DNA from 3 places in the Enterococcus silesiacus genome. Region 3 is predicted to be linked to each of the others. Evidence: a T-box and tRNA genes for the amino acid it is inferred to sense, from the RefSeq annotation. Region 3 holds a T-box; the other regions hold tRNA genes.
The links. The T-box of region 3 lies ahead of argS (arginine--tRNA ligase). A T-box ahead of a tRNA ligase gene usually reads a tRNA of that ligase, here a tRNA-Arg.
Positions count from the first base shown of each region.

Region 1: it encodes a tRNA-Arg, which carries the amino acid that the T-box ahead of argS (arginine--tRNA ligase) is inferred to sense. The anticodon was not compared.
Region 2: it encodes a tRNA-Arg, which carries the amino acid that the T-box ahead of argS (arginine--tRNA ligase) is inferred to sense. The anticodon was not compared.

Region 1 is NZ_JXLC01000023.1:4,777-10,679, forward strand. It holds gene RV15_RS13960 (GNAT family N-acetyltransferase) at 1-1,168, shown strand, start outside; gene RV15_RS18780 (hypothetical protein) at 1,222-1,368, opposite strand; gene RV15_RS19075 (hypothetical protein) at 1,549-1,671, shown strand; tRNA gene RV15_RS13965 (tRNA-Arg) at 1,865-1,938, shown strand; gene RV15_RS13970 (AraC family transcriptional regulator) at 2,157-3,188, shown strand; gene RV15_RS13975 (glycoside hydrolase family 3 C-terminal domain-containing protein) at 3,319-5,718, shown strand; gene RV15_RS13980 (uracil-DNA glycosylase) at 5,892-5,903, opposite strand, start outside.
Region 2 is NZ_JXLC01000004.1:165,895-171,797, reverse strand. It holds gene RV15_RS04410 (MFS transporter) at 1-450, shown strand, start outside; gene RV15_RS04405 (ABC transporter ATP-binding protein) at 520-1,455, shown strand; gene RV15_RS04400 (ABC transporter permease) at 1,468-2,214, shown strand; gene RV15_RS04395 (ABC transporter permease) at 2,211-3,185, shown strand; gene RV15_RS04390 (hypothetical protein) at 3,397-3,726, shown strand; tRNA gene RV15_RS04385 (tRNA-Arg) at 3,997-4,068, opposite strand; gene rpoN (RNA polymerase factor sigma-54) at 4,128-5,453, shown strand; gene RV15_RS04375 (GNAT family N-acetyltransferase) at 5,514-5,903, opposite strand, start outside.
Region 3 is NZ_JXLC01000012.1:64,754-70,656, forward strand. It holds gene RV15_RS09690 (hypothetical protein) at 1-118, opposite strand, end outside; gene RV15_RS09695 (Gfo/Idh/MocA family protein) at 357-1,319, shown strand; gene argS (arginine--tRNA ligase) at 1,541-3,232, opposite strand; T-box leader at 3,470-3,676, opposite strand; gene tsaD (tRNA (adenosine(37)-N6)-threonylcarbamoyltransferase complex transferase subunit TsaD) at 3,743-4,777, opposite strand; gene rimI (ribosomal protein S18-alanine N-acetyltransferase) at 4,774-5,238, opposite strand; gene rimI (ribosomal protein S18-alanine N-acetyltransferase) at 5,243-5,791, opposite strand; gene tsaB (tRNA (adenosine(37)-N6)-threonylcarbamoyltransferase complex dimerization subunit type 1 TsaB) at 5,775-5,903, opposite strand, start outside.

The DNA of each region.
Region 1 (5,903 bases), on a different contig from region 3:
AGAAAAAATTGATGAGATATTTGATTTAGCAGCATATGCTTTTAATGCTGAGCCAACGGAAGAACGAAAATTACGTTTCAAGACCATGGTTGCTCATTCGTTGAATTATGGGTATTTTTTAGGAAATACCTTAACAAGCCAAATTATTTCTACGCCATTTAAAGTAGCCTTCCACGAAACGAGTTATCAAATGGCTGGCATTGGTTGTGTTTCGTCTTATCCTGAATATCGAGGACAAGGTGGTATTTCAATGATTATGAAACAGCTGTTAACGGAATTAGCTGAAAACAAGGTTGAACTTGCTTACTTAGCGCCGTTTTCATATTCTTTTTATCGAAAATATGGTTTTGAGCAAGTATTTGAGCAAATTAGTTATACAGTTAAGGCAGCAGATTGGCCAAACATGAAAGCAACACCAGGCCAGATGAAACGAGTGACTTATGAAAAAGCCCAAAGTGTCTGTCAGCATATTTATTCTGAGTTATCAAGCAATCAAAGAGGGGCAGTGATTCGGGATGATTGGTGGTTTGGTTATGCATTTGGTCTGGATGATAAGAATCGATTTGCGCTCTATGAAGATGAGTTGGGAAACCCTCTGGGATATTTGATCTATCAATCTAGTGCAGAGCGTTTTGTTATTAAGGAATGGGGCTATGTAACAAATCAAGCCTTTCAATCGCTCGTTCGTTTTATTGGTTCACATAGTGGGTCATCGCGAGAATTTTATTTAGAAACAGGGTTTGATGGCACAAATCTAAGCTATCTGATGTCGTCTCCTTTAGTAGAAATGAAAATCACCCCTTTTATGATGGCCAGAATTGTTGATCTAGCAAGTTTTCTTGGTAAATATCCTTTTACAGAAGGGGATAAAGAAACGTATTATCTTAAAGTTGAAGATGAGTATGGTTCGTGGAACCAAGGAATCTGGGAATTACAAATAACTGAACTGGGTCAGAGTACTGTCAAAAAGCTCGACCAAATTCCTGAATCATTGACAGAAGATGAAGCGATTATCAGCACGATCCAAGTTTTGACACAACTTTTTATGGGGTACCGTACCGGGAGTGAATTATATTTTTATGGAAAAATCACAGGGACAGAAAAGCTGATTCAATCATTGGATCAGCGCTTAGTAAAAGGTAAGCCAATTTTAGCAGATTACTTTTAAAAAAATAGACGAGGTGAGTTGGTTGTTCCAATGCTCACGTCGTCTATTTTAATTTATGCCTTACTTTCGTCATCTTCTATTGTTTCTCCTGAGGGTTCTTCATGATAGTCTTTTAACGCTTCTTTAAAAATTTCTTCTTTTTCCTGTTTATAATTATCTTGGCGTTCAGCAAACACTTTTTCTTTTGGTTTATCAGTCATACCTGTTACCTCTACTTTCTTTTTATTTACCTGAATGGTATGGTTCAACCTTAACATCGATAGATAGACTTTGCGAGTTTTTAGACTGTAAGCAAATGATTAGCGGAACTAGCTAGAAGTCCTTATAATATAAGATAAAGATACGTATAAAAAGTTTAAAATTGAAAGGCAGTGAACAGCATGAGTAAAACAAAAGAAGAAAAAGTCGCAAGAAATGGTAAAATCGGGAAAACATTAGCCGTTGTTGTCGGTGGGCTTTATTTGGTCAAAATGCTGAAAGGCAAAAAGAACGTTAAAAAATAGAAACTATTGGGAAAGCAGTCTTGATTTTTAGGTCAGGATTGCTTTCTTTTTATTTTTCATTGACACTGACTGAAAAGACTTTTAAAATAAGTAGGTAAATGTTCTCGTAGCTCAGTAGGATAGAGCAATCGCCTCCAAAGAAAGGACACATCTGGTTTTTAATCAGTCGGAGGGGAGTATTAAATTTTATTTTGTCCCAGTACCTCAGTAGGATAGAGGGTTCGCCTCCTAAGCGAAACGTCGCAGGTTCGATTCCTGTCTGGGACGTCATAGAAAGTCCGCTGGAAGCCTTTGTAATAACGGTTTTCAGTTTTTTATACATGTTCCTATATAGTACCATTCAATCAAATAGTGTTAAATCTTTGTAGACACTTTTTGTCTATCTATCCCACCAAGTGCTTGTTGTACAAGTTAAGCAATCAATTCAGCAAGGATTATTCACAAGGATATGTTATAGTTTGTAGAAAAAATAAAAGAGGTATGTTATGGAAATAAAGGATAATATCCGTGGGTATCCTAACAAGTCAAATCTTAAGTATAATCGTTTGGGACAAATGTATTTTGATGATCTGCTCTACGTTACAAAATGGACTGTACAACATCATACCCTTCATAGTGAAACACAGTTTGTCTACTTAGAACCTGAACAATTTAATTTTGATAGTTCGACGATAGAATCTTTGAAAACACGCCTCAATCATAACGGATTTCTTCCCGAATACGACGAAATATTAAGTCCGTATCACCGTAATAAACACTTAGAACTTTACTTTGTAACTAAGGGATCATTACGCATTAAGGTTCAAAAAGATTTTTATACGCTGAATACTGGTTCTGCCTTGTTTATTAATTCAAATACAAATCATAGTGATGTCATTTCATTGGAACCTCTAGAGTTGTATATTATTGGCTTTAACGAAAATTTCTTTCATGATAATACACTTCAGGCTATACAAAACACGAAGTTTCGTCATTTTATCAATCAGACTTTCCAAGTGCATAATAAGGATAGTGAAGCGTGGTTTATCGATACTAAAGATGGCGGACAATTTTTGAGACACTACACAGAACTCATGCGTGATGAGCTAACAATACGTACTATAGGATATGCTGACCTGGTTCGAATTGCTGGCCTTCGTATACTGGACAGGTTCTCAAAAGAAACGCCAACGATAGTCAAAGACTCGGGAAGAAACCATAAACTCCTAATATTTCATGAGGTAACTCAATATTTAGATCATTACTATGGTTCTGCTAGTTTGACTGATTTGGCTGATTATTTGAAATTTTCTAAATCCTATTTTAATCGCATAATTAAGGAAGTTTCTGGAAAAACTTATACGGATCTATTACAGGAGGTTCGCATCGAAAAAGCTAAGGAAATGTTACGGAAAACGGATGAGCCGATCATGGAAATTGCCCAGAAAGTCGGCTATACAAACATGACTTATTTTTATGAATTATTTAAATCAATGACGGGTGTTACACCAAAAGAGTATCGTGAAAAGACTATTTAGTGCTTAAAAAGCTAGATAGTCTTTTTTTTTAACTTTCTAAGACAATGACAGGGTATTCAAATCACTCTATAATACTCTTATATCTTGAACTTAACTATTTCAAGATTCAGGTTGAGGAGGATATTGTATCATGACATATGAAATTGATTATCGTACACTTGTTGGAAAAATGACACTTGAGGAAAAAGCATCCCTTATGTCAGGAGAAAATTTTTGGTATTCACAGAGTTTGCCACAATATGGCATCCCAGCGATTATGCTCACAGATGGTCCCCATGGGCTGCGTAAGCAAATTGGTGATGCTGATCACTTAGGGATTAATGGAAGTATTCCAGCAACATGTTTCCCTACTGCAGCGACTATCGCAAATAGCTGGGATGTTGATCTTATTCGTGAAATGGGAGTAGCGCTTGGTACAGAAGCAGCAGCCGAATCTATTAGTGTCGTTTTAGGACCTGGTATGAATATCAAACGGGATCCATTATCAGGGCGTAACTTCGAATATTTTTCAGAGGATCCTTACCTATCTGGTAAACTCTCATCTGCACTGATTCGAGGTATGCAAGAGAAAGGGATTGCGGCGTGTGCGAAACACTTTGCTGTTAACTCTCAAGAGTACTTACGAATGACGATTGATGAAATTGTTGATAAACGTGCATTGCATGAACTTTACCTTGAATCTTTTAGAATGGCTGTCCAAGAGGGAAAGGTAATTTCGATGATGACCTCTTATAATAAAGTCAATGGCACATATACCAATGAGAATGATTATCTTTTAGATACAGTCCTCAAAAAAACATGGGGCTTTGATGGCTTAATTGTCACAGACTGGGGCGGCAATAATGACCGTGTTGCTGGTTTAAAGGCTGGTAACCAACTTGAAATGCCTTCAACTCTTGGTGTTACCGATTTAGAAATCGTAAACGCTGTCCGTTCTGGAGACCTTGAAGAATCGATACTTGACACCCGTGTTTTAGAGTTCTTAAAAGTTGTTGATAAAATTAAGCCATTACCTGCTGAGGCTGCCGATATGGAAGCACATCATGAAAAAGCTGTCGATATTGCAAGTCAGTCGATGGTTCTACTAAAAAACAAAGACAATTGTTTACCTTTAAATTCTAAAACTAAAGTCGCGGTGATCGGCGATTTTGCAGAAACACCTCGTTATCAAGGGGCTGGTAGTTCATCAATCAATGCTTACAAGCTTGATAATCTTTTAAATGCCTTAGATGAAACAGATATTGAGGTCGTGGCTTATGCAAAAGGCTTCGAGCGTTACGGTAATACCAAAAAAGCTGTCTATGATGAAGCTTTACAAGCTGCTGGTCAAGCAGATACGCTCTTAGTCTTCCTAGGTTTAGACGAAAGCTATGAGTCAGAAGGGGTAGATCGTAGTCACCTCAATTTACCACAAGACCAAATTACACTCATCAATCAGTTAACCAAACTCAATAAAAAAATAATCGTATTGCTTGCTGGTGGAGCTGTCATGAGTTTACCATTCATCAATGAAATTGATGCTTGTATCCATACCTATCTTGCTGGACAAGGTGGTGGTAAAGCCCTTGCGAAAATCTTAACGGGTGAAGTGAACCCTTCTGGAAAACTATCCGAGACTTACCCGTTATCATACGAAGAGGTCTCATCGGCTGGTTACTTTCCTGGTAAAGAAGCAATATCAGAACATCGTGAAAGTATTTTTATAGGGTATCGTTATTTTGATACGAAAAAAATACCCGTTCAATTTGAATTTGGTTTCGGTTTATCGTATACAAGCTTCACCTACAATCATGTTATGTTTGAAGATAATCATATAACTTTAGAAGTTACCAATACGGGAGCTGTAGGTGGGAGTGACGTCGTACAAGTCTATGTACATAAAAAAGACTCACCATTAATGCGAGCAGATCAAGAATTGAAAGGCTTTGCGAAAGTTCCTTTGCAAGCGCATGAAAAAAAACGTGTCACCATTGAGCTTTCTGACCACGCCTTCCATTTTTACAATGTAGAAACAGAAAGCTGGGCCATTGAAGAGGGGGCTTATGAAATTCGTGTAGGCAGCAGTTCTCGCACCATTCATCAAGTCATAGAAGTGACTAAAAATGGGATTCAAGCACCTGTAACAATGTGCAATATTCCTAAAAGCTATAAAGAACTCGATATCCATAATATCTCAGACAGTGATTTTGAAGCTTTAGTCGGCTATAAATTACCAGATTCAAATTGGGATCGTAAAGCTCCAGTCAATTTGAATACAAGTATCGTAGAGACAGCCACTAAGGGAGTTGTCGGTAAGTTTGTTAATTGGATAATTCTTCGCATGTATAAGAATAAAATGAAAAAAGGAGAGCCTCATGCGGCGAATGCCATTCTATTGGTACAAAGCATGCCTTTCCGTACATTATCCCGTATGACAGGTGGATCGATTAATGAAGAAATGTTAGCTGGCATGATGATGGCGGTGGATGGTCATTTCTTCAAAGGTACAACAAAAGTTATCAAAAATATACCATCGAAAAAATCAAAGTAAACTTATCTGATTGAGTCTATCGTTCTTAATTTGCTAAGTCATGACACCTCATAAATAAAAAATAGCATTGTTAGATATCAGCTTCGATGATAACTAACAATGCCTGGTTTTTTAGGGGTGTACGCCAAATAATGTGGAGTACAGAGATTGATCCTCAGGTCAACGACCAACACTTAACTCAGATC
Region 2 (5,903 bases), on a different contig from region 3:
GGAGTGAACTTTCCAATCGTTTTCTTGGGGTTGGCAGCATTTTGTTTTTTCTCCTTTCTTCCATTTATCAACATGAGTGCTGATGTATTATTACGAAGTAATGTGGATGAAGCCTTTCAAGGCAGAGTTTGGGGGATAACTGGTTTAGTTTCTCAATTTGGTTTTGTAATTTCTTATGCTATTTCGGGCCCTCTTGCTGATTATTTATTTATACCAATATTTGCTACAAACGGAATTTTAGCACCATCTCTTGGAAAAATATTTGGGGTAGGGAATAGTAGAGGGATCGGGTTCTTATTTTTCATCACCGGTATCTTATTAAGTTGCACAGGAGTATATTTCTCTAAAAGTTCTAAAATAAACTTGCTAAGTAAGAATGCAGATGTTATTAGAGATCAGGCAGTCGAAGCAGAGATGAATGAATCATTTAGTGAGTCTGAACTTTCATAATTTATCTATTTAAGGGCTTTAATAAAATTGAATTGAGGAAATAAGTATAGTTGGAAAGGAATTGATTAAATGGAGACACTGTTATGTGTGAAAGGTTTAGAGAAAAGTTATGGGGATAAAAAAGTTGTTCAGGGTATATCTTTTGAAATCGATAAACAGGAAATTTTATGTTTCTTAGGTCCGAATGGTGCTGCCAAAAGTACAACCATTAATATTATTTGCGGTACACTTAATTTAGATAAAGGTGAAATTCTTTATAAAGGCGAATCTATCTACAAAGATTTAAAAAATTTCAAAAAACAGTTAGGAGTTGTTCCTCAAGATCTAGCTTTGTACGAAGATCTAACTGCAGAACAAAATGTAAAGTTTTTCGCGTCTTTATATGGATTAAAAGGTGATAGCCTGCAAGCAGGTATTGATTTTTCCTTAGAGTCTGTTGGGTTAGTGAGTAAAAGAAAAGAAAAAGTACATACTTTTTCAGGAGGAATGAAAAGAAGATTAAATATTGCTTGTGCAATTGCTCATCGTCCTAACCTATTAATCATGGATGAGCCAACAGTAGGAATTGACCCGCAATCTAGAAATCATATTTTAGAGTCAATAAGGAAAATGAGAGAGAATGGAATGACTATTCTTTATACAACCCATTATATGGAGGAGGTTGAAGAAATATCTACTCGAATTATTATAATGGACCATGGTGAGATTATCGCTACAGGGACAAATGAAGAGCTGAAACGGCTGTCTGGTAATAAAAAAATTATGATCGATTTAGACAAAGTCGGAGAACTTTCATTAGAATTATTTTATGATATTGACGGCGTTGATAATGTTATTTTAAATGATAACCGCATGGAAATATTTGTTAAGCGAGATGCAGAAATTTTGGATAAAATAATTACTTGTCTGACAAAACAAAATCAAATAATTATGAATATTTCGTTACAAACTGGGAATTTGGAAAGTGTATTTCTTGATTTAACTGGGCGTTATTTAAGAGAATAAGGAGGGGAGCAAATGTATCGTTTTTTCAAAATACTCCAACAAGATACAATTAGTTTATTTATTAATCCATCATGGCTTATTATGGGATTTGCATTTCCATTTTCTCTTACTGTTATTTTAGGATTGTTAACTGAAGGAATGTATGGTGGGGAATTTAGTAGTTATGATTATTATGGCGTAACAATGATGATTTTCAGTGTATTGAATTCTGCAACATTTTCTGCAAATTGCTTTTTAGAGGAACGTGTTAAAAATCCAAATATGCGAATTATTTATTCGCCAGTACCATCATTATTTATTCCATTGGCCAAAATTATGGGAACTTTTATTTTTACTACTGTTTGTTACACTCTAACTGGAGTGATTCTCTCTATTTTGTTTGGCGCAAATTATGGTATGGGTGTAGCAGCTATTCAAGTATGGGTTTTATTTTTAGTGTTGAACTTCTTTTGTTGCTGTTTAGGGGTGCTCGTATGCTGTATTTTTAAGGATGAAGGAGTAGCAAACCAACTAATCAGTTTGATTAGTGCGTTGATTGCCATTGCTTCAGGCTTGTTTTTCCCTTTATCCAGTATTAGCAAACAAATCCAAAAATTTAGTGAGATACTTCCACTGACCAGAGTAACCGATACAATTTTTCAACTGATTTATGATGATCATACGAAAGCATTTCTGCCTAGTTTGATTATTCTAGTGATACTATCTCTAATTAGTATTATTTTTTGTGGTTACTTATTCAAAGGGGAGGATTATTTATGATAAGTATAATTAAAAATGACTGGTTACGTACTAAAAATAGTATAGCTAGGATCGGAATTATGTTTGTGCTTATTCTAGCTGTTATTATCCTTTCTTTTGTTTTATCAAATCGGACAGCAGTTGTAGCAACAGTTGCGGTTGTTGGTGAAAAAAATGAAGTGACAATTCAATCAAAACAGTTAAATATAATTTACGTAGATCAAAAGCCATTGAAATCTGAACTTGTAAAAGGTAGTTATGATGCAATTGTTTCTACTGATGGGCTAAAAGGATATACTATTGAGACCATCAAAGGTGAAAATTTCAAGTCCCAACTTACTGATGTGCTAGAAGATTCAATAAATTCAACTGATCTATCAAGTAATACAAAAGATAGTTTAGGTGTCACACTTCTCAGCTACTTACTGATGTTTTTAATGATGGCTAGCTTAACAAATATGATGTTATTTAGTGAAGAAAAAGAAAAACATCTATTGGAGCGTATTGTTACTGCGCCAATTTCCTTTGTTCGAATACTTATAGGTCATTCATTATTTGCTTTTCTTTTAATTTTTCTCCCTACATTGTGCTTTATCTTTGGTGTGAATGTAGTCTTTCAAAAAGAGTTTGGGATGTCTTATTGGCAATTAAGCCTACTGTTACTATTTGTTTGTCTATTTGCTACAAGTTTTTCTTTGTTGATTGCAGCTATTTTCAAAGAGGGTGACAAAGCCAACATGTTTGGATCACTACTCATTATTATTACAACTATGTTGTCAGGTAGTTTCTTTTCATTCGAAGGAGGTAATCTTTGGTTAGAAAAAATAATTCAGGTTATGCCTCAAAAGAGATTTATATTGTTATTCAAAGATATCGAAATAGGGAAGGACTTATCAACAGTAATCCCAAATACGGTTTATATTGGTCTATTAATTGTTCTCTTTTATGTTCTTGCAATTTTTAAAACTAAAAGAGATTATAAACTGAATTAAAATAGATAGAATATATTGTCTAGAGAGCATAAATTTTTTTATTTTAGTCAACTAGTTATGTATATTGGCTCTTATTTCATTTTATTCACACTTCAAAACAATTGTTCTGTTAAGCAAGATAAACCTAAGACAAGAGAAATTCAACCAGTATTTCCTAGAGGAAAGTTTAGTAGAGCAATTCAATTTTTTAGAGTGATACAAAGGAGTAAAAATGAAAAAAGAATATTTTTTCAAGAATATTAAAAATGAAGTTGAACAACGAATAAATAAAGAAAATGAATTTGCAATTAGCTATGTTAGGTTGTTTTTATATGGACATAGACTAATTCTCTCCAATTTAGTAGGAAAAATAGCCATAAATGATGAGGTAAAAATAAATAGTATACAAGAAAAAGGCAATCTGTTATTTACAATAGAAAGTCTGTCTGTTTGTTATGATATCGTTATGGAGGAAAGAGGGGTCATAAAAAAGATATATACGGAAGACTCTAGAGTTGTGATGTACAACACACCGATCATACTTTTAGAAGCAATTGAGTAGTTTTTACATGTTTTGACTAGATTTAAAGTTTTAATAAGAAATTTAATTATAAATTAGAAGATTAGTCTAGGGATAAAAACCTAGACTTTTTCTTTTTTAAAAAATGATCAAGAATGCATAAGAGCAAGAACTAATTGACTGATAAATAATCAGCAGCTGGAAATTGAAAAACATAAGGGCATTTTTTATGATACAATAGGGGAGGAAAAAAGTTTTAATTTGAATAAAAAAAATACCCTCTTTAGTGTTAAGGGGGTACTAATTATAAAACGCGCCCTGAGGGAATCGAACCCCCGTCTCAAGAACCGGAATCTTACGTGATATCCACTACACTAAGGGCGCAAGCACGTTTACTAGTTTAGCTGATATTTCGATAAATTACAAGGGGGAGGACCAAAATAATGAAATTTGAACAACATTTATCACAACAACAAAAACAAGTCCAAAAACTTGCAATGACCCAGCAATTACAGCAGTCGATTCAGATTTTACAGTACAATTCAGAAGAACTTTTCGCATACATAGAAGCTAAATCGCTAGAAAATCCATTGATCGATATTCACACAGAAACAAACTATGGTGATTTTCCAAGTTCCGGTAGTCGAACATATACGAATGAAGAAAATAATTATTTGAATCAAATTCCTGATGAGCATACTTCGCTTTTTGAATATTTGATCGATCAAATTCATTTGAATTATCGGGATACTTATCTGCGTACTCTAGTATTATTTTTGGTTGAATATATTGATTTAAACGGCTACTTGATGATCGACTTAGAGGAGGCAACGCTAAAAACTGGAGCAACAGCAATCGAAATGCTCGATGCTTTGACGTTGATTCAGCAATTAGATCCAGCAGGAGTTGGGGCAAGAGACTTGCATGAGTGTTTATTGCTGCAAATTGAGCGAGATGAAACAGCACCAGAGTTAGCTTATATTGTCATAGAAGAAGAATTCGATCATTTAGCTAATCGTAAATGGGGAATGATCGCTAAAAAGTTTGATGTCGCATTATCGGAGATCCAAACGATTTTTGATTACATTCAAACGTTAACACCAGCGCCAGGTAGTATTTTTGAATCCACTTCTGGGTTATATATCCGCCCAGATTTAACACTACGCATCAAAGACAAGCAGCTAACGGTTCGTTCCAATAAAACTGGCACCCCGACTATTCAGTTCCAACAAGCTTATTTTGAACGGATGGAAGCAACGGATGACAAAGAAGTGCAGGACTACATCAAGGAAAAGAAAAATGAGTTCGAATGGCTGGAAAAAACGATTATTCAACGTGGCGATACGATTTTAAGAGTCGGTACAGAAATTGTCCAACGTCAGCAAGAATTTTTTTTCAAAGAAGATCGTCCGTTAAAACCAATGACGTTAAAAGAAATTGCGGAAACGCTGAATATTCATGAATCTACAGTTAGTCGAACAGTGAATGGTAAATATTTAGAAACGGAATTTGGTGTTTTTGAGCTACGTTCATTTTTCTCTCATGGTTTATCGAATGATAATACAGGAGAAGAAACTTCAACTAGCAGTATCAAAAAACAATTACAAGCATTAGTAGATAACGAAAATAAAGCCAAACCACTCTCCGATCAGAAACTAGTAGATTTGTTAAAAGAACAAGAAATTGAAATTTCCCGTCGTACCGTTACAAAATATCGGGAGGCATTGGGAATACCAGCTTCGTCTAAACGAAAACGATATGATGATTGAAAAAAAGCGTCTAACTCTTGAGGGTTGCTCAAAGGGTTAGACGTTTTTGGGAATAATAGATCAAGGTTGCCAAATCAAATGCTCAGAAAGTAAGCCAGCTTCGATACCTTGCCAGACAGAGACAAAGTGATTCTTTTCTAATAGATGTTTTGATGCACCATTTTTAGGATCGATTATGGCGTAAGTGGTGGCTTGAGAGAGTCGTTCTGATTGTTTTATCAGGTTTAATAAACGAGCTATTATTTGTGTAGCATAACCTTGTCCCCATTGTTCGGGTAAGAGCATGTAACCGATCTCGATTTTATTTTCTTCATCCCAAGATAATTTACCAAAGCCAATATAGGTATCTTGATCAAAGATTTTATAGTAGCCAGTTTGATCAGTGTGAGTCGTATTGTAAGCTAAAATCTTTTCAAAATTTTCAGCAGCTTCAACTTCAGACTCTGCTTT
Region 3 (5,903 bases):
TTTTCCAGTTTTCCCAGTTTTCTTTTGACGTTTGGAGATACTCGGTATAAAATTTTTCTTCTGTTTCAAATTGTTCTATAATTGCATCGATAAGAATATCTATATACATTTGGTGCATGTCATTTGCCCCCTTTTCCCCATTTTACTGAAAATATCAAAAAATTGCATCTCTTTGGATCACTTATTTCTTTATTTTTAAGAAACATTCAGCTGATTCCCATAAAAATCAGACAATTACTTGCTTGTGTCTAAAATAAACCACCATTTTGCACTTCTCATGTATAATAGAAATATACAAGTTAAAACATCTAGCTGCGTAGGCTATCACTACGCTTTTATTATAAGGAGGATTAATTATGAAGAATTACAATTGGGGTATTATCGGACTTGGGGAAATCGCCACTAGTTTTGTTGAAAGTTTCCAACAAGAAAACAGCAAGATCTCAGCTGTTGCCTCCAGAACATTGGCTAAGGCCGAAGCCTTTGCAACGAAACATGGTATCCAATCAGCTTATGGTTCGTTTGAAGCATTATTAGCTGATAAAACAATCGATATTATTTACGTTGCCGTACCTAATCGGCAGCATATCGACCATATTTTAAAAGCATTGTCAGCAGGAAAGCACGTTCTTTGTGAAAAAGCCATTACGATGAATAGTGACGAACTGGCTGAAGCAATGAAATTAGCTGAGGAAAAAAAATTGATTTTAGCTGAAGCGATGACGATTTTTAATATGCCACTATACCAAGAATTACGCAGTCAAATCGATACGAAGCGTTTTGGCAAGCTAAAAATGATTCAGGCTCCTTTTGGTAGTTATAAAGAGCCTGATCCACTGAACCGCTTTTTCAATCCTGATTTAGCAGGCGGTGCTCTGTTAGATATCGGGACTTACGCAGTATCTTTTGCCCGCTGGTTCTTTACCTCTCAGCCACAAGTGATTGCTTCTGTTATGCAGCCATTTTCAACGGGTGTGGATGAACAGTCTGCAAGTATTCTGCAAAATCAAGCACAAGAAATAGCCACTGTTTCTTTAAGCTTCCAAGCAAAAATGCCAAAGCAAGGTATCGTCGCCTTCGAGGATGCTTATATTGTAATCAACGATTATCCACGAGCGGATGAAGCAAAGATCTTTTTCAATGATGGCACCGCAGAAACAATTGTTTCTGGCAGCAGTACTCAAGCACTAAATTATGAAATTACGAATATGATTGAAATGATTGAAGGTAACAGAACGAATCGTTCACTCTTTTTAACAAAGGACGTAATCGATCTTTTAGACCAGATGCAACAAACTTGGCTAAATCAAGCCCAATAATGGAATTGATCAAAAGAGGATCAGACAAAACGTACAAGTCGTTTTGTCTGATCCTTTAAAATTGAATGACTGGACTGCCATATTTTTCCCTTCAAATATAGGTTCATCATTTCAGGCCCAGCTCCACCATTTGAATAAATCGTCGAAGTAAAAACGAGTTGCGAAAATCACGTCACTGTCTAAAAATCAGGCATTTTCCAGATCAACTTCAAATTTCTTCATTACATTTCATTTGGTGCATGTAAACCTAACAGACGTAAATCTTCTTTAATAATTGTTGCCATTGCATAAACTAAAGCTAAACGTGATTCTTTTTGCTCATCTTCTGCTAAGATCTTAACATGAGCATAGTATTTATTGAAGGCTTGGGCAACTTGGATCGCATGTTTTGCAATCACAGAAGGCTCATATTTTTCTGCTGCTTGCAAGACAATATCTGGGAATTTTTGTAATAATTTAACGACTTCCCAACTTTCTTTATCATCTAGCGCATACTCTTTTGTTTCATCGATGGTAAAGTTTGCTTTTCTTAAAATACTCATCGCACGAGCGTGCGTATATTGAACATACGGGCCTGTCTCTCCTTCAAAACGCACAACTTCTTCCAACACGAAATCAAAATTATTCAACCGATCATTTTTAAGATCATGGAAAATAACAGAGCCGATCCCAACTTGTCTTGCGACTTCTTCACGATCTGGTAAATCAGGATTTTTTTCCATAATTTGATTATTAGCTAATTCAACGGCTTCATTCAGTACCTCTTCAAGTAAAACAATTTTTCCTTTACGTGTCGATAGTTTTTTACCACCTTGTGTGATCAAACCAAACGGAACATGGTGCATGTCTTTCGACCAATCAAATCCAAGTTCATTTAAAACAGCTTTTAATTGTTTGAAGTGGTTACTTTGTTCATTACCGACAACATAGATTGATTTTGCGAAATCATAGTTACGTTTACGATAAACAGCAGCCGCTAAATCACGTGTGATATAAAGAGTGGCACCATCTGATTTTTTGATCAAGGCAGGATTTAGCTCATATGCAGATAAATCGACGATTTCAGCCCCTTGATTTTCTTGCAGTAAATGTTTTTCTTCTAGCATTGTTACGATTTCATCCATTTTATCGTTGTAGAACGCTTCTCCATTGTATGAATCAAATGAAACTTCCAACATGGAATAGATTTTATCGAATTCTTTTAATGATTCTGTACGGAACCATTGCCATAATTCAGTTGCTTCTACGTCGCCTTCTTCTAGTTTTTTAAACCAAGCACGAGCTTCTTCTTCCAATTCAGGTTGTGTTTCGGCTTCTTCATGAAATTGTACGTATAAACGTAATAATTCAGTAATTGGTGCCGTTTTAACGGCTTCTTCTGAACCCCATTTTTTATAGCCCACAATCAATTTACCAAACTGTGTGCCCCAATCACCTAAATGGTTGATGCGGATCGGTGTGTAACCAATTTTTTCAAGGATAAAAGCAATAGAATTCCCAATTACCGTTGAACGTAGATGCCCCATTGAAATTGGTTTTGCAATATTAGGTGAAGACATATCGATTGGGACATTGCCTTTTCCGCCAATGGAGCTATCGCCATAATGCCCTTTTTCTTTAGCAATTTGACCAATCACTGCTTGACTGACCATTTTTTTATTCATGAAAAAGTTCAAGTAAGGCCCAACTACTTCGATTTTTTCAAAGTCAGTTCCAGCGATTTTTTCAGCTAAATCAGCGGCGATTTGCTGTGGCGCTTTACGGTATACTTTAGCTAATGAGAAGGCTGGAAAAGCTACATCGCCGTGATCGACAGATTTAGGATTTTCCAATAATTGTGTAACGGTTTCTAAAGATAGGTCCTCTTTTACCACTTCGAAAATGGCTTTTGCTACGATTTCTTTGTTGTTCATAGATATCCTCCTAATGGTTGAGTGTTATTGTTTAATAGGAACTTGTTAGTCGATAATTATTCATTGGCTTTTAGCTTGTTGTTGAGAAAGTGTACTATTGATTTGTTAGCCTAAGGCGATTGGTGATTCACTAGTATTGAAACTTCTCTCCCGTTGGTCGCCAAGTACTGTTCATCATCTGCTCAGACGAAGCCAGTCGCAGTGATGAACAGCAAAAAGTCCCTAGTGTTAAAAAACACCAGAGACGAGATTTTCCCGCGGTACCACTCTAATTGTTCGCACTTTTATCAAGACGAACCCACTTAATCTGTTAACGGTAGATTGCCGTCTGCTTAGGCAGATTCTCCAAAGTGCGCTTCCTTCATTTGATTATTTTCGGCTTTCACCTGCCCGAAATCGCTTAGATAATAGGTAATGAAGTACTTTCTTTTTCTATGAATCATTATTAAACTGGATTCATTATAGCAAATATTTTTCTTTATGCCTAGTCTTGTCTATTGATTTTTACGTTTAGATCGTCATAAAGGATAAACCAGGCTCCGCGTTTAAGTGATAATCTGCAAAATGTCCTTTTTCAGCTTCAACAAATGCTGCGGCTCCGATCATTGCTGCGTTATCTCCGCATAGTCTAAGCGGCGGAACAATAAACCTGACTCCTGGGAGTTTTTCGGTCACTTCTTTGCCCAACCGATCACGCAAGCCCATATTGGCTGCAACACCACCTGCCATCACTAATTGTTTGACTGGATATTCTTTACAAGCCCGAATCGTTTTATCAACTAAAACATCAATCACACTCGCTTGAAAACTTGCAGCCAAATCGTTTACTATCAACTCTTCATCACGCTGTTCAGCATTATGAACCGTATTGATAAACGAACTTTTCAAGCCACTAAAACTAAAATCATAATTGTCTTCTTTGATCATTGCCCGAGGAAAATGATACGTGTCTTGTCCAAGATGCGCTAGCTCATCGATTTCTTTGCCGCTTGGATAAGTTAAGCCTAAAACCCTACCGACTTTATCATACGCTTCACCTGCTGCATCATCTCTCGTTTCACCGATGATTTCAAATGAACCTGTTTCTTTCATGTAAACTAATTCCGTATGACCACCGCTGACTAATAAGGCCATCAATGGAAACTGCAGAGGTTTCACAAAGTGCGCCGCATAAATGTGTCCAGCCATATGATTGACTGGAATCAAAGGCAAATCATGCGCCCAAGCAAATGCTTTGGCGGCAGAAATTCCGATCAATAAAGCACCGACCAAACCAGGTCCATACGTAACCCCAACGCCACTCAAATCACTGGGTTCTACACCAGCTTCAACTAAAGCATCTTCAATACATAACGTGATTTCTTCCACATGATGACGACTAGCAACTTCTGGTACGACGCCGCCAAAACGTTTATGACTTTTCACTTGAGAAGCCACGATATTGGATAAAATTTTAGCGCCATCTTCAATCACTGCAACGCTTGTTTCGTCACAACTACTTTCAATAGCCAATAGTAATTTTCTTTCTTTATTAAAAAAAGTCATTGATTCACTTCCTTAACTGTTAAACACATAACGATCCCGTCTTCTTTAGGATGACTGTAATAATTTTTCCGATGATTGATTGTTTTGAATCCTTTTTTTTCATATAGTTTTTGTGCCTTTAAATTAGACTCACGCACTTCTAAAAAGACTTGACAAACTTCTTGCTCGACAAATCGTTGGAGCAAGTGATCGAACAATTGACCGCCATATCCTTTTTGTTGAAATTCTTTATGAATCACAACGTGGGTAATTTCGACTTCATCTAAAACCAAATGATAGCTGACAAAACCGATCCATTGATTTTCTTGAATCAAGACAAGATAATCACTCGTTTTTTGCGCTAGGTCAATACTAAATTGCTTTTGCGACCAAGGTGAGCCATGATTATAAGATTGTTCACTGACCGACCAAAGATTTTCCGCAGGTTGTTCTGCTGGTAAATTTTCTTTTGAATAATACATCGCTTCACTCTTCTTTTAAATATAAAATCATCTCTAGCGCATCTTCTTTATTTTCCGTATAATAATCAGGCTTGATCGTATTAGATACAAAGCCAAGTTGTCGATAGACACGCTGTGCATTTTTGTTACTGATTCTAACTTCTAAAGAAATCATCTCACACTGATTGAGTTTAGCAAATCGCTGAACTTCTCTAATCAAAAAACTCCCCAGCCCTTTCCCTTGATACTTAGTCAAAACAGCAACATTGGTAATGTGGGCATCTTGACCAAATATGCGACAGCCAATAAATCCAATCGTTTGTCCGTCTTTTTGAATCAGTAAATACAAATGTGGTTCAGCAGATTGAAGCTCGACTAAAAAGGCTGTCTTAGTCCAAGGGAGTTCTCCTGCGTAGACCTCGCGTTCGATTGAAAGTAAGTCTTTGATATCATCCAACTTAATTGCCCGTACAAAATATTCCTGACCAGCAAGCATAACAGTTTGCTCATCATACGGACGATTTTTAAAGAAGAGACCTAGAATACTATGAAAAAGATTAAATTTTTTCAACATAATTTTCTACCTCAGGTGTATGATCTTTCAGCCAGTTTTCTTCTGCTTCTACTCGTTTTAAATAATTAGGCAAAAACTGATGGATATCGTTTACTGGTTCACTCACCCGGCC